3 regions of the Homoserinimonas sp. A520 genome follow, and region 1 is predicted to be linked to each of the others. Evidence: predicted binding sites of a transcription regulator. Region 1 holds the regulator's gene; each other region holds the start of a gene.
What was found. Region 1 encodes HrcA, which represses chaperone genes, less so after heat shock. Its sites were predicted from a motif close to TTNGCACTCGNNNNNNNCGAGTGCNAA; they were not measured.
Positions count from the first base shown of each region.

Region 2: groL (chaperonin GroEL) is a predicted target of HrcA. The motif match lies at 3,918-3,944, and genes of this name have one in related genera.
Region 3: ACX3PH_RS12570 (Hsp20/alpha crystallin family protein) is a predicted target of HrcA. The motif match lies at 1,685-1,711, and genes of this name have one in related genera.

Region 1 is NZ_JBTMWX010000002.1:629,709-636,211, reverse strand. Features, by position in the region: gene ybeY (rRNA maturation RNase YbeY) at 1-170, opposite strand, end outside; gene ACX3PH_RS07635 (PhoH family protein) at 167-1,108, opposite strand; gene ACX3PH_RS07630 (histidine triad nucleotide-binding protein) at 1,140-1,493, opposite strand; gene ACX3PH_RS07625 (16S rRNA (uracil(1498)-N(3))-methyltransferase) at 1,534-2,262, opposite strand; gene dnaJ (molecular chaperone DnaJ) at 2,273-3,373, opposite strand; gene hrcA (heat-inducible transcriptional repressor HrcA) at 3,423-4,445, opposite strand; gene ACX3PH_RS07610 (DUF4870 domain-containing protein) at 4,657-5,046, shown strand; gene ACX3PH_RS07605 (DUF4870 domain-containing protein) at 5,117-5,491, shown strand; gene hemW (radical SAM family heme chaperone HemW) at 5,501-6,503, opposite strand, start outside.
Region 2 is NZ_JBTMWX010000005.1:154,906-161,408, reverse strand. Features, by position in the region: gene ACX3PH_RS13015 (Lrp/AsnC family transcriptional regulator) at 1-519, opposite strand; gene ACX3PH_RS13010 (trans-sulfuration enzyme family protein) at 623-1,819, shown strand; gene groL (chaperonin GroEL) at 2,244-3,872, opposite strand; gene ACX3PH_RS13000 (cold-shock protein) at 4,085-4,291, opposite strand; gene ACX3PH_RS12995 (LytR C-terminal domain-containing protein) at 4,485-5,087, opposite strand; gene ACX3PH_RS12990 (DUF3263 domain-containing protein) at 5,158-5,418, opposite strand; gene ACX3PH_RS12985 (heme/hemin ABC transporter substrate-binding protein) at 5,534-6,503, shown strand, end outside.
Region 3 is NZ_JBTMWX010000005.1:70,077-76,579, forward strand. Features, by position in the region: gene ACX3PH_RS12565 (NADP-dependent isocitrate dehydrogenase) at 1-1,090, shown strand, start outside; gene ACX3PH_RS12570 (Hsp20/alpha crystallin family protein) at 1,164-1,592, opposite strand; gene ACX3PH_RS12575 (ROK family protein) at 1,770-2,945, shown strand; gene ACX3PH_RS12580 (extracellular solute-binding protein) at 3,003-4,286, shown strand; gene ACX3PH_RS12585 (carbohydrate ABC transporter permease) at 4,388-5,281, shown strand; gene ACX3PH_RS12590 (carbohydrate ABC transporter permease) at 5,281-6,117, shown strand; gene ACX3PH_RS12595 (glycoside hydrolase family 3 protein) at 6,114-6,503, shown strand, end outside.

The DNA.
Region 1 (6,503 bases):
TCATCCATCCACTGCACGTGCAGTTGCTCCATCGCCGCCTCGTCAACCAGCACGATCGACAGGTCGGCATCCGGATGCACGTGCAGTTGATCGAGCGTGTAGACCGCCAGTCGCTGCAGGGTTGCTTCATCGACGGGTATGACCGACTCGTTGTTGATCTCGATGCTCATCGGCGATTCCCCTGCTTGTTGGCCTGTTGTTCGGCGTCGTACTTCGTGTAGGCGTCAACGATCTGGCCTACCAGGGTGTGGCGCACGACATCCGCACTCGTAAGCCTGGCGAAGTGGATCTCGTCCATTCCGTCGAGCACCCTGGTCACCAATTGCAGACCACTCGTGCCGACCGGGAGGTCAACCTGCGTGACATCGCCGGTGACCACCATCTTGGAGCCGAAACCAAGCCGGGTCAGGAACATCTTCATCTGCTCCGGCGTGGTGTTCTGCGCCTCATCGAGCACGACGAAGGAGTCGTTCAGGGTGCGGCCGCGCATGTACGCCAGCGGGGCCACCTCGATGGTTCCGACAGCGAGCAGCTTGACCACCACCTCCGGGTCCATCATCTCGTTGAGGGCGTCGTACAGGGGACGCAGGTATGGGTCGATCTTGTCGGTGAGGGTTCCGGGCAGGAAGCCGAGCCGTTCGCCCGCCTCCACTGCCGGCCGGGTCAGGATGATGCGGTTGACCTCTTTGCGCTGCAGGGACTGCACTGCCTTCGCCATGGCCAGGTAGGTCTTGCCGGTTCCAGCCGGACCGATGCCGAACACCACCGTGTTCTCGTCGATGGCATCGACATAGTCCTTCTGGCCCAGCGTCTTGGGGCGGATGCTCTTGCCCCTGGTGGTGATAATGGCCTGGCTCAGCGTGCTGGCCGGGTTCGAACCCGCGTCTTCGCTGAGGAGACGAGCGGATTCGGTGACATCGATCGCGGCCAATTCTTCGTCGTTGCGCACCAGTTGAACCAACTCCTCTATCAGGCGTGCAGCCGCCTTGGTGTCCTTGTCTTCACCGTCGATGGTGATGCGATTGCCACGCACCATCACGTCGACCAGCGGGAATTGCTGCTCGATCGTGAGCAACAACCGGTCTTGCGGTCCGAGCAGGCGCACCATGGCGACATCGTCGACGACGACTTCCACTCTCTTACTCGCCAAGGGTGCCTTCCGGAAGGTTGCCGCCCAGAACGTGGGCGTGCACGTGGAAGACCGTCTGCCCTACGGAGGAGCCGGTGTTGAAGACCAGGCGGAATTCTCCGCTGCAATGCTCGTCGGCGAGTTGCTGCGCCGTGGCCACAATGTCGGCCAGCAGGGCTGGGTCGCCGGCCGCCAATTCGGCGATGTTGCGGTACTCCGGGTTCTTCGGCACCACCAACAGGTGCACCGGGGCCTGCGGGGCGATGTCGCGAATCGCGATCACCGTGTCGTTCTCGAACAGGATGTCGGCGGGGATTTCGCGCGCGATGATCCGGGAGAAGACCGATGGCTCAGCTGTAGGCATGCAGCAATCTTAACCGGGTTTGTTTATCGTCGGCACTGTCTCACCAGCGCCCGAGTGCGGTGTTGAGCACGGCGATGGCCGCCGGACCCGCCGTCGAGGTGCGCAGGATCGGTGAACCGAGGCTTACCCGCTCGGCCCCCGCACGCGCGAACTGATCCAGCTCAGTGTCGGAGATTCCGCCCTCCGGCCCGACCACCAGTACCAGGTCGCGCCCATCGGGTTTGATCCCGGACAGCGGCGAACCCGCCTGCGGGTCGAGCACGAGCATCCGGGCATCCGCCCCGAGTGCGCAGAGCATGCCGGTGGAGGCCAGGGCGGATACTTCCGGAATCCACGGGCGGATCGACTGCTTGCTCGCCTCGCGCACGATCGCGCTCCACCGATCGTGGCCCTTGCGCACCTTGGCGCCCTCCCACTTGACGATCGAGCGCTTCGCGGCCCAGGGGATGACGCCGTCGACACCCAGCTCGGTCGCGGCCTGCACAGCCAGCTCGTCGCGATCGCCCTTCGCCAGCGCCTGGGCGAGCCAGACGGCCGGGCTGGCGGCCGGCGTCATCTCGGCGCCGGCGACCCGCAGGGACAATTCTTGTGGCGTTGCGGTTTCCACCGTGCCCGTCACCACCAGGCCGGCGCCATTACCAATCCGCAGCGTCTCGCCGACCTGAACCCGGCTGACACTGACCGCGTGCCTGGCTTCCGCCCCCTCGATGGACACCAGCGAGCCGACCTCGGCCGTCTCAAGGAGCTCATTCAGGTAGAAGTGCGCCACGATGCCGCGACTACAGGTTCAGGAACCGGTCGCGAAGCTTGCCGAACAGCCCCTGCTGGAACTGCGCGAGCGTCGGTGGAACGGCTTTTTGCACTTTGACGAACTGCTTGATCAGTTCTTCCGACTTGGAGTTCAGCTTGGTGGGGGTCAGCACTTGAACGCCGATCTTCAGGTCTCCGCGTCCGGTGCCCTTGAGGTGGGTGACGCCGCGGTCCTTGACGGTGATGACCTCGGCACTCTGGGTTCCCGGGTGGATATCGAGATTCACGAAGCCGTCCAGCGCCTCGAATGAGGCGCTGGTGCCCATGATCGCATCCGTCATCTGGATCTCGAGCGTCGCCAGCAGGTCGTCACCGTTGCGGCTGAACACATCGTGGTGCCGCACCTTGATTTCGAGGTACAGGTCGCCGTGCGGTCCACCGGCAGGCCCCACCTCGCCCTGGCCCGGCATCTGAAGGCGGATGCCGGTGTCCACCCCGGCAGGGATGTCCACCGGGATCTTGCGGCGGGCGCGTACGCGACCCTGGCCCTGGCAGGTGGCGCAGGGATTGGGGATGACGGTTCCGAACCCGCGGCAGGTGCCGCACGGGCTGGACGTCATGACGTTGCCGAGGAGGCTGCGAACGGTGCGCTGGATGAGGCCGCTGCCGTGGCAGATGTCGCAGGTTGCCGGCTCGGTGCCCGGTGCGCAGCACGACCCCTGACAGGTCTTGCACAGCACCGCAGTGTCGACCTCGACCTCGTGCTGGGTGCCGAAGATCACTTCGGCGAGCTCAACGTCGACCCGGATCAGCGCATCCTGGCCGCGCTCGCTGCGGGACCGTGGTGGCGAGTTCCGCCCGCCACCGCCTCCGCCGAAGAAGGTCTCGAAGATATCGCCGAACCCGAAGTCGCCGCCGAAACCGCCCTGGCCGCCCATGTCGTACTGCTGCTTCTGCTTGGGGTCGCTCAGCACGTCGTAGGCGTGAGTGACCTCCTTGAAGCGGTCAGCGGCATCCGCCCCGGAATTCACGTCAGGGTGCAGCTCACGTGCGAGCCGGCGGTACGCCTTCTTGATCTCTTCAGCCGTAGCGCTGCGCTCGACCCCGAGTACTTCGTAATGGTCAGCCAAAACCGTTCCTTGAATATGTTGTGGATTGTTGAATCTGGGTCGCCGAGGCTCAAGCCTCGCCGAGGTGACGCGTCACGTAGCGGGCGACAGCCCTGATGGCGGCCATGTTGTTCGAATAGTCCATGCGGGTCGGTCCGAGCACCCCGAGGCGGGCGAGTTCGCCGCCCGACGAGGTGTAGCCGGTCGCGACCACGGACGTCTCACCGAGGCCGAATGAGGCGTTCTCGGCGCCGATCCGCACCGACATGCCGTGCTGGTCCGGTTGCATTTCGCCGAAAAGCTTCAGGAGGGTGACCTGCTCCTCGATCGCTTCGAGCACGGGCAGGATGCTCCCCTGAAAATCTTCTTCGGTGCGAACAAGATTAGCTGCACCAGCCATCACCAGTCGATCCTGACGATTGGCCGCAACCTGTTCGATCAGTCTGGCCGCGATCTTCCGAACCGTTTCGCGGCGCTCCGCCGAGAAGGTGTCAGGAAGGTCGGCGAGAATCTCGGACGCTTTGGCCAGTTCGTGACCGCCAAGGGCCGCGTTGAACTTCGCCCTCAGCTCTGCGAGGAACTCTTCTTCCATCCCTGCGGTGATTTCGAGGATGCGCTGCTCGACCCGGCCGGTGTCGGTGATCAGCACCGTCATCAGTCGCGTGTCGCTGAGCAGCACAAGCTCGATGTGGCGGATGCGGGACCGGGTGAGGGATGGGTACTGCACCAATGCGACCTGGTGCGTGAGTTGGGACAACAGGCGCACCGTTCGAACGAGCACCTCATCGAGGTCGGTGGACTGGCCGAGGAAGGCCTCAATGGCGTGCCTCTGCGCCGCGGTCAGCGGGCGAAGGTCGGCAAGCTGGTCGACGAATACCCGATAACCCTTATCGGTCGGGACCCGACCGGACGAGGTGTGGGGAGCGGTGATCAGCTCCTCTTCTTCGAGCTGTGCCATGTCGCTGCGGATGGTGGCAGCAGAGACACCGAAGGAGTGGCGCTCGACAATCGACTTCGAACCGACAGGCTCCCGGGAGGCGACGTAATCCTGAACGATCACGCGGAGAACTTCGAGGCTGCGCTCGGAGACCATGTCGCACCCACCCTCAGTTTCTTGGCACTCTTACCTTCCGACTGCCAATTGTATCGCCTCGACCCGCCCGGATGTCCTTGCCAGAGGGCTGTGTCCGGCACTAGCTTATGGGTGCGCTTGATTAGCGGCCCCGTCATGGGGGTCTGGCATTCACCCGCCAGGAGGCTCTACCCGATGTCTAGCAGCAACTCGCAACCGAAAGGCAAAGTCAATGACCGAACAAGCTCCTTCCCCCGCCGCAGCAGCGCCGCTGTCTCAGGCGGAAGACAACCAGTGGGCGTCATTTGCGCACCTCGGCGGCATCCTCTGGATCCTGCCGCCACTGATCATCTGGCTGGTCTTCAAGGACCGCGGAGCTCACACCAACGCTGAGGGCAAGGAGTCCCTGAACTTCCAGATCACGGTGACCATTGGACACATCGCGATCATGATCATCAACGCGATCCTGACCGCCGTCACGTTCGGGTTCTGGGTTCTCATCAGCTGGATCTTCCCGCTGGCGCTCTGGGTGATCACCATCATCTTCTGCGTGCAGGGCTTCAACAAGGCGAAGGCCGGCGTGGCCTACCGCTACCCGATCAACATCCGCTTCATCAAGTAGCAGTCGGTTCGTCAAGTACAGCGAGCGGGCCGGGACACACAGTCCCGGCCTTTCTTGCTTTAATGGACCCATGACCAATTCAGCCCCACCGCCTCCCGGCGACTACCAGCCCGTCCAGCCGATGAGCCCCAGCGACGAGAAGCTGTGGGCGACGCTCGTGCACATTGGCGGTATCTTCCTCGGGGTGATCTCTCCACTGATCGGATACCTGGTGCTGAAGGACCGTGGCCCGTTCGTCCGCGCTCACACGCAGTCTGCGCTCAACTTCCAGATCACCATGACCATTGCAGCGGTGGTTGGGCTCCTGACGCTATTCGTGCTGATCGGGTTCGTGATCCTCATGGCTGTCAGCATCGTCATCATCGTGTTCAGCATCATCGCCGCGGTGAAGGCGACCAACGGTGAGTACTACAACTACCCGTTGTCGATTCCGCTGATCAAGTAGGTTTCGAAGCTACTGGACCAACCTTCGGACAACGGCGTCCGCCAGCAGCCGCCCACGCAGCGTCAACTCGATTGACCCGCGCAGGGCGGCTGCTGCGTTAACCAGCTCGTCGGCGATGAGGCCGGCGACGGCGGTGCGACCGGATGCCGGAAGCTCGCCGATCCGAAGCCCGTCACGGATGCGAGTCAGCAAGAGCACGCGTTCGACCCGCCGGGTTTCATCATCGAGGGTCTCCCGTCCGGCGGCCGGGGAGTGCCCGGCCAGGATGCGGTCGGCGTAGGCGGCCGGATGCTTGACGTTCCACCAGCGGACGCCTCCGATATGGCTGTGGGCACCCGGACCGACTCCCCACCAGTCGTGACCCTGCCAGTAGGCGAGGTTGTGGAGTGAGCGATGGCCGTTCCGGGCCCAGTTGCTCACCTCGTACCACTCGTACCCGGCGGCATCCAGCAGGGTGTCCGCCAGTTCGTACATGTCGGCCTGCAGGTCTTCGTCTGGCTGGTCGACCTCGCCGCGACGAATCTGGCGCGCCAGCTTGGTGCCGTCTTCGATGATCAGGGAGTAGGCGGACAAGTGGTCCGGCTGCTGGGCGATCGCGTGCTCGAGGGAGCGCCGCCAATCGTCCAGGGTCTCCCCCGGCGTTCCGTAGATGAGGTCGAGGCTGACGTCCAGGCCCGCCTCCCTGGCCCAGGCGACAACCAGCGGGACCCGCTCCGGATCGTGGGTGCGCTCCAGCGTGGCGAGCACGTGGGGCACCGCCGACTGCATGCCGAACGAGACGCGCGTGAATCCGGCACGCTTCAGCCTGAGCAGGTACTCGAGGTCGACCGAGTCTGGGTTGGCCTCGGTGGTGATTTCGGCATCCGCTGCCAGGTTCCAGGCATCCGCCACCGACCCCAGCATCGCCGCGAGATCCGCGGCGGGGAGCAGGGTGGGTGTTCCTCCGCCGAAGAAGACCGTCGAAACGGGTCGGCTGGGCAATCCGGCAGCGTCCATCACCTGTGCGGCGAGC
Region 2 (6,503 bases), on a different contig from region 1:
CTAGCGCAGCAGCTCGGTCACTCCGTCCCCGGGAACATGGTCGAATACGAGGTTGGTCTCAGTGTGCGCAATGGCCGGATGCCCGGCCAGGTGTTCGAGCACGAAGTCGCGCAATTCGGCGGCATTGCGGGCGGCCACATGCAGCAGGAAGTCGTCCACGCCGGCCATGTGGAACAGTGCAAGAACTCCCGGCCAGTGCGGGGCCTCCTGGCGGAACCGGTCCACCTCCTCGCGAACGATGGACACCAACCGCACCGAGATCAGCGCCTGAACGGTGACGCCAAGCGTCGTGACATCGATGTCCGCCCGATACCCACGCAGGTATCCCGCCGAGTGCAGGCGTTTCAGCCGAAGCGACACGGTCGACTCCGCAACGCCGGCCGTCGCCGAGAGGGCAGCGCCCGAAACCCGGGCGTTGCTCGCCAGGGCGCGAAGCAGGGCCCGGTCGATCTCGTCGAGTTGTTCTGGCCCGGCCGCACCAGCGTCGTTGCGCCGTTCGATTTTCTTCGATTGAGTCAAGGGTTCCTCCGAGGATTCTGCACGATCTGCGATGAACGAGCCTGCCGTCCCATCATCTTCGGCAGAGCTTGCATTCCGCGACAGATTCTGTTTCTGTCAGACTATGCTGCCATCTGACTCACGACTGGAAACTCGCGCCGTACACGCCGGAATGGGCGGACTCAACGAAGCCGGTGTCCACGTCCCCCCGATCGACCTGTCCACCACCAACCCCCTGCCGAACGTCGAACTCGGCGGCGACTCCTACGAACAGCTTGCCACCGGTGGCCCGCTGCTCGACGGCCAGTCCGCCGTGTACCAGCGGCTGTGGCAGCCGGGCGTTGCCCGCTTCGAAGAGAGCCTCGCCGCCCTGGAGGGCGCCGAGACGGCCGTCGCCTACTCGACGGGTATGGCAGCGCTGTCCGCCTGCCTGCTCGCCGCGGCCAGCGCCGGCAAGCCCCACGTGGTGGCCCTTCGCCCGCTCTACGGCGGCACCGACCACGTTCTGGATGCCGGCCTGCTCGGCACCACGGTGACCTGGGCGGAGGCCGGCAGCGTCGCATCCGCGATTCGTGAGGACACCGGCCTGGTGATCATCGAGTCGCCGGCCAACCCCACCCTCGAACTGGTCGACATCGCGGCCATTGTGCGTGAGGCGGGCAGTGTTCCGGTGCTGGTGGACAACACCTTCGCGACGCCGGTGCTGCAGCGCCCGATCGAGCACGGTGCCACCCTGGTGCTGCACAGCGCCACCAAGTACCTGGGCGGTCACGGCGACGTCATGGGTGGCGTGATCGCCACCACCGAGGGGTGGGCGACTCGCCTGCGCCACATCCGCGCGCTGACCGGCGGCCTGTTGCACCCGTTCGCCGCCTACCTGCTGCACCGGGGGCTGCGCACGCTGCCGATCCGCGTGCGCGCTGCGCAGGAGACCGCCGGCGAACTGGCCACCAGGCTGCAGGGGCACCCCGCGCTTGCCCGGGTCATGTACCCGGCGCTGCCCGGCGGCGACCCCTTGGGGCTCATCGGCACTCAGGCGGATGGCGCCGGCTGCATCGTCTCGGTCGACCTGGCCGGTGGCTACGACTCGGCAGCCCGGTTCATCGAATCGCTGCGGCTCATCACCCACGCGGTCTCGCTCGGCGGTGTCGACTCGCTCGCCCAGCACCCGGCATCCCTCACCCACCGTCCGGTCGCCGCTGCGGCGAAGCCGGGGGGAGGCATCGTGCGGATCTCGATCGGTCTCGAGCACGTCGACGACCTCTGGGCGGACCTCGCCCAGGCGCTCGAAGCGGCGGATGCGAGCACCTCCGCCGCCTAACCCCAAACACGCAACAAGGGCGGCTCCGCGAGGAGCCGCCCTTGTTGTTGTTGTTAGTCAGACCCTGGAAGTTCCGCCGTCAACAGGTTGCTTTCGGCAGCACCCCGCTCAGCCGCGCCGCGCCACCGGCGTGCCGCAAATTCCATCCTGTTGACAGAGGGGCGGATGCCACGGAAGGGGCCTTGGCCCTACGGGATCGGGCCGGGCGGGTGTTGCATGGTCTCGGGTGGGCCGGGCTTCTATGGGCGGAGACCATGCAACACCCGCCCGGACGCCTCACACGACACCAAGCCGAGCACGCAAAAGGGGCGGCTCCCGAAGGAACCGCCCCTGTTTGTAGCTAGACCTAGGGTCTCGATACGATCGGCCGGAAGGGCCGATCACTCGACCTTGATGGCCTCAGACGCTGGCGCGTCTGCGGCTATCAAAAGTCCATTCCGCCTGACGGGTCACCCATCGGAGCCGGGTTCTTCTCCGGCTTCTCAGCGATGACAACCTCGGTGGTGAGGAACAGTCCGGCGATCGACGCGGCGTTGAGCAGCGCGGAACGCGTCACCTTCACCGGGTCGTTGATACCGGCAGCGAGCATGTCAACGTACTCACCAGTTGCGGCGTTGAGGCCGTGACCGGTCGGCAGGTTGCGCACCTTCTCGGCGACAACACCGGGCTCGAGGCCCGCGTTGGCGGCGATCTGCTTGAGCGGCGAGTCGATGGCGACGCGAACGATGTTCGCACCGGTCGCTTCGTCACCCTCGAGACCGGTCAGCGCAGCGCTGGCGAAAGCGACCTCGCCGGCCTGGATGAGTGCAACGCCACCACCGGCGACGATGCCCTCTTCGACGGCAGCCTTCGCGTTGCGGACGGCGTCCTCGATGCGGTGCTTGCGCTCCTTGAGCTCAACCTCGGTTGCCGCTCCGGCCTTGATGACTGCAACGCCACCGGCCAGCTTGGCCAGGCGCTCCTGCAGCTTCTCGCGGTCGTAGTCGGAGTCGGTGTTGGCGATCTCGGAACGGATCTGCGCGACGCGACCGGCGATGGCGTCGGACTCGCCGCCACCCTCAACGATCGTGGTCTCGTCCTTGGTGATGACGACCTTGCGTGCACGACCGAGCAGGTCGAGGGTGGCGTTCTCGAGCTTGAGTCCGACCTCCTCGGAGATGACCTGTCCACCGGTGAGGGTGGCGATGTCCTGCAGCTGCGCCTTGCGGCGGTCGCCGAAGCCCGGAGCCTTGACGGCAACCGACTTGAAGATGCCGCGGATCTTGTTCACGACCAGGGTCGCGAGGGCTTCGCCGTCGACATCCTCGGCAATGATGAGCAGCTGCTTGCCGCTCTGGATGACCTTGTCGACGATCGGCAGGAGGTCCTTGATCTGCGAGATCTTGCCGTTGACAATCAGGATGTACGCGTCTTCGAAGACGGCTTCCTGGCGCTCCGGGTCGGTCACGAAGTATGCCGACAGGTAACCCTTGTCGAAGCGCATACCTTCGGTCAGCTCCAGCTCGGTGCCGAACGTGTTCGACTCCTCGACGGTGACGACGCCTTCCTTGCCGACCTTGTCGATCGCCTCGGCGATCAGTGCGCCGATCTCCGGGTCGCCGGCCGAGATGGAGGCCGTGGCCGCGATCTCTTCCTTCGTCTCGATGGGCTTCGCCTGGTTGACGAGGGCTTCGGTGACGGATGCGACGGCCTTCTCGATTCCGCGCTTCAGGCTGATCGGGTCGGCGCCGGCTGCGACGTTGCGCAGGCCTTCGCGTACCAGTGCCTGGGCGAGGACGGTTGCGGTGGTCGTTCCGTCGCCGGCGACGTCATCCGTCTTCTTGGCGACTTCCTTGACCAGCTCTGCGCCGATCTTCTCGTAGGGGTCGTCGAGTTCGATTTCCTTGGCGATCGACACACCATCGTTTGTGATGGTGGGCGCGCCCCACTTCTTCTCGAGTACGACGTTGCGGCCGCGCGGGCCAAGCGTCACCTTGACTGCGTCTGCCAGGGTGTTCAGTCCACGCTCAAGGCCGCGACGGGCCTCTTCGTTGAAAGCAATGATCTTTGCCATGTGTGTTTCTCGTCCCTCCCGGACGTCGTGAAAGTTGCAACAGCTTTGGCACTCGCAATAAGAGAGTGCTAAATGATTCTGGCACTCTGACCCTGCGAGTGCAAGCTGCGGTCGACCGCGGGAGGAGCATCGGTCCGTTAACAACTGACGCCGCCCGGTGAACCGGGCGGCGCAGTCTGGGATTGTCTGCCAGTGGTGGCGACGAAGCTTCGCTACTCCGCCGGCCGAACCGACTCGGCTTGGGGTCCCTTGTTTCCGGTGCCAACTTCGAAGACGACCTTCTGGCCTTCTTCAAGAACCTTGTATCCACCCATCTCGATGGCGGAGTAGTGGACGAAAACGTCTTGCTCCCCTCCATCGACGGTGATGAAGCCGTAGCCCTTTTCAGCGTTGAACCATTTGACGGTTCCGTTCGCCATTGATAACTCCCTGCTGTGGTTCGAACGGCGAGCCGGATGGTGCATCCGGGTGCGCCGCAACGCGGGGGGTAATCCCGCGTTCCCAGATAGTAACGGGCATCCGCTCGCTTTGGGGAGGGGCAATCTGCCCTTCTTGGGCAAAAGTCATGAATTTTACGCGATTTTATGCGACATCGCCGGGATGGCGGCCGAATCAGCCCGCCGGAAGCACATAATCGCTGCCGATGAGTACCGCCAGCGGGGATGCCGGGTAGGTGTTGGCCAGCACCAGCTCCCCCACTCCCAGCGTCTCGAGCATGGCCCGGGCAGCGGCCTCATTGTCCGGGTTGTTGTAGATCACCTGGGTGATCTCCACATCGGAGGCGGATGCGCTGACGCGGGCGCCGACACCGAATGCCGCACCCTCCCAGCCCTGCGAGACGAGGTAGTCGCCGACCGTGTTGGACAGGCCGGGGGTTCCTGTTCCGTTGAGCACCGTGATGACGATCGCCGGGTCGAGCTTCGGCTCGACCGCTTCGGGACTGTCCGCTGGCGGGGCATCGCCCGGCTCTTCCTCGGCGGCGTTCATGAACGGGAGTCCGAACTGGAAGTCGCTGTTGATCTGGGAGAGCCCCCAGAGCCCACCGATCGAGAGAACGAGGATCGCCCCGACAACCCAGGCGAGGTTCGCCCAGCCCTGGCCCCAATGGGCTTTGGCGCGGTGCGCGCCCACCCGATGGAGGTCATCCGGTACCGCGTCGAACCGGTCACGGACGGGCCGTTGTGTGACGGGCCGTTGTGTGGTTGGGGCAGCCATGGCTCTCTTTCGGTGGCTCTGCGTTCTCAGACGACGTTCTTGATACGACCGTGTGGATACGACCGTGGGTCTAGCGTTCGGCGCCGGCCTGGGTTCGGCCCGCTCTCATGCGCCGCAAGCGGCTCACCAACAAGGGATCGTACCGAGCAGCGGCTGGGGAGTCGATGAGTGCGTTCAGCAATTGATAGTACCGGGCGGCCGAGATTCCGAGCTCCACTCGGATCGCCTGCTCCTTGGTGCCGGGGTTGCGCCACCCCCGGCTCTCGAATGCGAGCAGTCCCGCGTCGCCTTCGGAGAGCTCGGTGTGCTGCTGGCCTGTTGCTGCGTCCACTGCTTCCTCCGCTGCAATCCTAGGGTCGGTCGAGTGCCTCGCCGCGGAGGCTCTGGGCAGGTCGCACAACCCATCCGTACAGCTGATCAGCCAGGCTAGTTAGGATTACCTAAGTATGCCCGTCGCCTCCCTCCCCCGCATCGCCGTCTCGGCGCTGGTTCTGGCAACCCTCCTGGCCGGATGTGCCAGCGGGGTGCCGCAGCCGACCGTCGAGCCGCAGGCATCCGGCCCCCTGGTTCCACTGGCCGAACTGCACCTGCTGGATGACCCGAAGTCGTGGGTGGGCGAGACCACGGCCGTGCTGAGGGAGACCTCGATCACGCCGGTGACGGATGACCCTGCCCAGTCTTTGCCGGCCACGGTGACCTCGCGCGACCTCGCCGGTGACGTGGAGGTGACGGTCACCGACACGTCGCGCATCCTGGGCCTCGACCTGGCGGGCTCGATTTCGGCGACCATCGCCGGGCTGGGTTTCAGTGACAACCTGGTCGGGCGCGACTCGTCCTCCACCTTCCCCGGTGTTGTCGGCCTGCCGGTGGTGACGACCGGTGGGCACACCATCAACACCGAGTCGGTGATCGCCCTGCGCCCGACACTGATCATCACCGACGGCACGATCGGGCCGATCGACGTGATGCTGCAGCTGCGCGATGTCGGCATCCCGATCGTCTTCGTCGACGCCGGCACCGGGTTTGACGGCGTCTACGAGCTGACCGAGCAGGTCGCGCACGCGCTCGGCGCCGACGAGGCCGGCCGGCAACTCTCGGAGCGTCTCCGCACGGAGATCTCGGCCAAGGTCGCGGAGGTCGCGGCAATCGCACCGAGCGAACCGACCGACCGACTGCGGATGCTGTTCCTCTACCTTCGCGGGGACTCCGGCATCTACTACCTGTTCGGCGCGGAGTCCGGCGTCAACGACCTGATCGACGCGGTCGGCGGCGTCGACGTGGCGACCGAGATCGGCTGGACCGGCATGAAGCCGATGACCGACGAGGCGATCATCGCCGCTGCACCCGACCTGATTCTCGTGATGAGTTCCGGGCTTCAGAGCGCCGGCGGCGTGGACGGCCTGCTGCAGACAAAAG
Region 3 (6,503 bases), on a different contig from region 1:
CGACCTCGGCATCGAGAAGCGTGACGAGACGGATGACCAGATCACCATCGACGCGGCCCACGCCATCCAGAAGCACGGCGTCGGCGTCAAGTGCGCAACCATCACGCCGGATGAGGCGCGGGTCGAGGAGTTCGGCCTGAAGAAGATGTGGAAGTCGCCGAACGGCACCATCCGCAACATCCTCGGCGGCGTGATCTTCCGCGAGCCGATCATCATCTCGAACATTCCGCGACTGGTCCCCGGCTGGAACAAGCCGATCATCATCGGCCGCCACGCCTTCGGCGACCAGTACCGTGCCACGGACTTCCGGTTCGCCGGCGAGGGCACGCTCAAGGTCAGCTTCACCCCGAAAGACGGCTCGGCCGCGCAGGAGTTCGAAGTGTTCCAGTCGCCGGGCGACGGCATCGCCCAGGTGCAGTACAACCTGGATGCGTCGATTCGCGACTTCGCCCGTGCTTCCCTCAACTACGGGCTCAGCCGCAACTACCCGGTGTACCTGTCGACGAAGAACACCATCCTCAAGGCCTACGACGGTCGCTTCAAGGACATCTTCGAGGAGATCTACCAGTCCGAGTTCAAGCAGCAATTCGAAGCTGCCGGACTCACCTACGAGCACCGCTTGATCGACGACATGGTGGCATCCGCCATGAAATGGGAGGGCGGCTACGTCTGGGCCTGCAAGAACTATGACGGCGACGTGCAGTCCGACACCGTTGCGCAGGGCTTCGGTTCGCTCGGGCTCATGACCTCCGTTCTGGCGACGCCGGACGGCAAGGTCGTCGAGGCCGAGGCCGCCCACGGAACCGTGACCAGGCACTACCGCCAGCACCAGGCCGGCAAGCCGACGTCGACCAACCCGATCGCGTCCATCTACGCGTGGACCCGGGGCCTCGCCCACCGCGGCAAGCTGGACGGCAACCAGGCGCTGATCGACTTCAGCCTCGCACTCGAGGATGTCGTCATCAAGACGGTCGAGGCCGGCCACATGACCAAGGACCTCGCGCTCCTCGTCGGGCCGGATCAGGCGTACCAGACCACCGAGGAGTTCCTCGCGACGCTGGACGCCAACCTCCAGGCGCGTATGGCGTAAGCCGCTGCACGAACTACGAAGGCCTCCACCCATTTGGGCGGAGGCCTTCGTCATTCCGGTGAGAGGCGTGGAGTTACGCGGTGACTTCGGACTGCGGTTCCTTCGCGGCCGACATGATCTCGACCTTGCGGGGCTTCGCCTTCTCGCTCACCGGGATCATGACGCTGAGCACACCGTTGTCGTAGTGCGCGCTGATGTTCTCGGTGTCGATGCCGTCGCCGAGGTTGAGCTGGCGGAGGAACGATCCGCTCGGGCGCTCGTGTGCCAGCCACTTCACACCCTCGTCACTGCGCGCAGTGCGCTCAGCGCGGATGGTCAGCAACTGTCCATCCACATCGACGTCGACCGAGCCGGGGTCGATGCCCGGGAGATCGGCGTTCAGGATGTAGTGATCGCCCTGACGGTGCAGGTCGATTGGCATGAAACGAGGTCCCTGCTGCGAGTCGAGCAGGTTCGCCGCGAGGCGATCCAGTTCACGGAATGGGTCGAAGTACATGGCCATTTCAGTCAACTCCTTCACATCGGGCCCCGGAGGGGCGGTGCAATTTGAGGTTTACAAGAGTTGAGTCAAGTCGACTCAACTACAGAAAAATGTTAGCACTCTAATCGGGAGAGCGCCAAGAATATTCGGTCCGGAGATCTCTTGCAATTAATTAGTTCGTAAGGTTTACTAACAAACATGACCGCAACGAGGCGTGGCACGATTCCGGCGACAGGCCGGGCCGGGGGATACTCCCCCGGACGCGTGCTGCGCCCGAGCGCCAAGATCCTTCCCGAGCATGCCCGCGGGCACAACCGGTCCCTCGTCCTGCAGACGTTGTACCGGTCTGGCGAGCAGAGCCGGGCCGACATAGCGCGGGGCACCGGGCTCACCCGGGTCACCATCTCCGACCTGGTCGCCGAACTCATGGGCGAAGGCCTGGTCATTGAAACCGGGCAGAGTGCGAACATCCGCCCAGGCAAACCGTCAACGTTGCTGGCGATGAACCTCTCGGCTTACCAGATCATCGGAATCGACCTCAGCGACTACGCGCTGTTCCGCGGTGCCGTGCTCGACCTCGGTGGCAACATCCTCAGTCGGGCCGACATCCCACTCGCGGGAAGCACCGGTGCGGATGCCACGGCCAAGGTTGTCACGCTCGTCGAGACCCTGATCGGCCAGGCCACCGGGCGGATCCTCGGGGTTGGCGTCGGTTCGCCCGGCGTCGTCGACCGCGACGGTGTCGTGCTCCGGGCGCCCAACCTCGGCTGGAACGACGAACGGCTTCAGTCCACGCTGAACGACAGGTTCTCCCTCCCGGTGCTCGTCGCCAACGACGCGAACGCCGCCGTACTGGCCGAGCACAGCTTCGGCGGAGCAGACCAGGACCTGATGCTGATCAAGGTTGGTCACGGCGTCGGAAGCGCGCTGCTGCTCGGCGGGTCCCTCCTCTACGGGAGCCGCTTCGCCGCAGGCGAGATCGGCCACGTCGTGGTCGGCACCGGCGACGGAACACCCTGTGTGTGCGGAAAGAGCGGATGCCTGGAAACCTGGCTGGCCGCCCCGCGACTCGACGCCCAGCTGGATGGGGCGGACGCATCCGCTCGCCACCACATTCTTCGGGAGGCCGGCCTGCACCTGGGGCTCGCACTGGCACCCGTGGTCGGAGCGCTCAACCTGGCAGAAGTCGTGCTGAGCGGACCGGCCGAACTGCTTGATGGGGCGCTCACCACGGCCACCATCGAGACACTCCGCAACCGAACGATGGCAGAGTTCCACGGCGATCTCGCGGTACGGATGACGACGCTCGGGGAGGACATAGTCATGCGCGGCGCTGCCGTGATGGTGCTCTCCGGGCAGCTCGGGGTCTCCTGACCCACCACTGGTGCGGCCATCCGGTCGTACACCCGGCACCAAGAGAAGGACAACACAATGAATAAGAAGCTCGGCACGGTTGCCATAGCAACCGCCGCCGCTCTCATCCTTGTCGGATGCTCCACCACTGAACCGGCAGCTGAAGGCGGAACTGACATCACGATGTGGCTGATGGGCGGTGACACCCCGGATGAGCTGCGCGACTACCTTAAGACAGAGTACGCAGACGCAACCGGGGGCACCCTCACTATCGAGGAGCAGGCGTGGGGCGATGCGTTGGCAAAGCTGACCACCTCGCTGCCTGATTCAGAGAATACCCCCGACGTCGTCGAGATCGGGAACACCTGGTCGCCCACCTTCACCGGTGTCGGCGCGTTCTCCGACCTCAGCGACATCTACGAGGAACTCGGCGGCGACAAGCTGCTGCCGTCGTTCGTCGAGGTCGGCGAGGTCGACGGAGCCAAGATGGCGCTGCCGTACTACTTCGGCTCGCGCTACGTCTTCTACCGGAAGGACATCTGGGAGGCTGCCGGCAAGGACGTCCCGGCCACGCTCGAGGAGTTCAACCAGACCGCGGCAGAGCTGAGGACGGATGGCCAGTCCGGCTTCTACCTCGGCGGCCAGGACTGGCGCAACGGCGTCTCGTGGATCTTCGCGAACGACGGTGAACTCGCGGTGAAGGACGGCGACAAGTGGGTGTCATCGCTCTCCGACCCGAACACGATCAAGGGACTCGAGCAGCTTCAGGAGCTCTACACGAGCGCCTCGAACGCCCCGGTGACCGAGGCGGACAGCACGCCATGGGTGAACATCAACAACAACGACGCGACGGGTGCTCCTGAGGCGGCAACCATCATCGCTCCCGGATGGGCCCACTGGTCGATCGGTGACCTGGCTCCGGACCCCGCGGATGACACCAAGACGATCGCCACCTGGAACGACGACGTCTTCGGCGTCTTCCCGCTCCCGGGTGCCGATGGGGGTGCTGCTCCGGTCTTCGCCGGCGGCTCCAACATCGCGATCTCAGCGGCAAGCGAGAACCAGGAAGCGTCGAAAGACCTGCTGAGGATCATCTTCTCGGAGGAGTACCAGACGCTGCTCGGCCAGAACGGCCTCGGCCCGGCCAATCTGGACTACGCATCCGCTCTCGGTGACGACATCTTCGCGCAGGCCCTGGTCGACTCCGCAGCCAACTCGAAGCTGACCCCGGCCGCACCCGGCTGGGCCTCGGTCGAGGGCTCCGGCCTGCTGGAGGAGTTCTTCGGCAAGGTGGCCGCCGGTGGCGACATCGAGGCACTCGCCGAAGAGTACGACGCCAAGATCAGCGAACTGCTCAACTGAGTTCGCCCCACCCCTGTGGGTTGAGTAGGTCGCTGAGCGACCTACTCAACCCACAAAATTTGATCAACCCACGAGACAACACCTGAAGGAGGTGACCGCCGATGAACCGCACGCACGCCCGAACCGCACGCTGGCTGATCTTCCCGGCGGTCGCCATCCTCCTGATCGGCATGGGCTACCCGCTCGCCTGGCAGCTGGTCACCTCCCTGCAGGAGTTCGGCCTCGCCCAGCAGTTCGGCCAGCCGGCCGAGTTCGTCGGCTTCGACAACTATGCACGTCTCGCGACCGATCCCGGCCTGTGGGGCGTCGTCATCCGCTCGATCGTCTTCTGCATCGTGACCGCCGTGATCACGCTGGTGATCGGGATGCTGTTCGCCCTGCTGATGAGCGCCATCGGCAAAGTGACCAGGCTGATCCTCCAGATCGCGATGCTGCTGGCCTGGGCCATGCCCGTCGTCGCGGCGATGACCGTCTGGATCTGGCTGTTCGACCGCCGCCGCGGGGTCGTCAACTACCTGCTCGACGCACTTCCCGGCGTGGAGATGAACCGCTTCAACTGGCTGGAATCGCCCACCACGTTCTTCATCGTTGCCAGCATCATCGTGATCTGGATGTCCGTCCCGTTCGTGGCCTTCTCGGCCTACGCCGGCCTCACGCAAGTGTCCGACGAGATCATGGAGGCCGCCCAACTCGACGGGGCGAGCCCCTGGCAACGGGTGCGCGACATCATCCTGCCGATGATCAAGCCGATCATCCTGATCGTCTTCCTGCTGCAGCTGATCTGGGACCTGAGGGTCTTCACCCAGATCACGATGCTGCAGGATGCCGGCTCCAAAGCGGGCGACTTCGACCTGCTCGGCACCTACATCTACAAGCAGGGGACGCTCGCGCAGGACTTCGGCATGGCATCCGCGGTCTCCATCCTGGTGCTGGCGATGACGATCGCACTGAGCTGGTTCTACATCCGGATCCTGCTGAAAGACGAGGACGCCTGATGAACGCCAGAGTCAAGCGCGGGCTGCTCGCCGGGCTCGCCGTCGTCATTGCGCTGGTGTGGACCTTCCCGGTCTACTGGATGGTGAACTCGTCCATGCTTCCGACGTCGAAGCTGGAATCCTTCACGCCGACATTCCTGCCGCTCGGCGGATCATTCGACAACTTCTTCGCTGCGCTGGCGGATGGCGACTTCTATACCGCGCTCGGCATGAGTGTGGCCATCACTGCCATCGCGGTACTTTTCTGCCTGCTCTTCGCGTTCCTCGCCGCCGTGGCGATCAGCCGGTTCCGCTTCCGCGGCCGCAAGAGCTTCATCATCGCGGTGCTGTTGGTGCAGATGCTGCCGGCCGAGGGCCTCTTCATCGCGCAGTACAAGATGATCTCCAGCGTCGGGCTGCTCAACTCGGTGGTCGGCGTGAGCGTCATCTACATCGCCGCGGTCGTACCATTCACCATCTGGATGCTCCGCGGTTTCGTCGCCGGCATCCCGGCCGACCTGGAGGAGGCCGCCATGGTGGACGGGCTCAGCCGCACGCAGGCGTTCCTGCGCATCACGTTCCCGCTTCTCGCCCCCGGCCTCGTGGCATCCGGTGTCTATGCGTTCCTGCAGGCCTGGAACGAGTTCACTGTGGCGCTCGTGCTGCTGCCGGCGGAGTCGGCGCAGACCCTCCCGCTGTGGTTGCGCGGGTTCGTACAGGCCAGCGCCACCCGGGCGACCGATTGGGGGCAGGTGATGGCGGCATCCACCCTGGTCGCCGTGCCGGTCATCATCTTCTTCCTCATCGTGCAGGGCCGCCTCACCTCCGGTCTCGTCAGTGGGGCGGTGAAGGGATGAGCACCTTGCCAGCAGGGGTGCTCCTGCCGGGCTTCACCGGGACGACGCTGCCCGATTGGGTCGCCGATCGCCTGCGCCGCGGCCTCGCCGGCGTCTGCCTGTTCGGCGACAACATCGAGTCGTTCGCCCAGGTGAAGAGCCTCACCGCGGCCATCCTCGACGCGAACCCGCACGCGGTCATCGCCATCGATGAGGAGGGCGGCGACGTCACCAGGCTCTTCTACGATGTGGGTTCCCCGTACCCGGGGAACGCCGTGCTCGGACGTATGGACGATCCGGCATATACCGCTCGCGTTGCGCTCGACGTCGGGCGGCAGCTTCGCCGGGCCGGGTGCACGATGACCTTCGCGCCCGACGTCGACATCAACTCGAACCCCGACAACCCG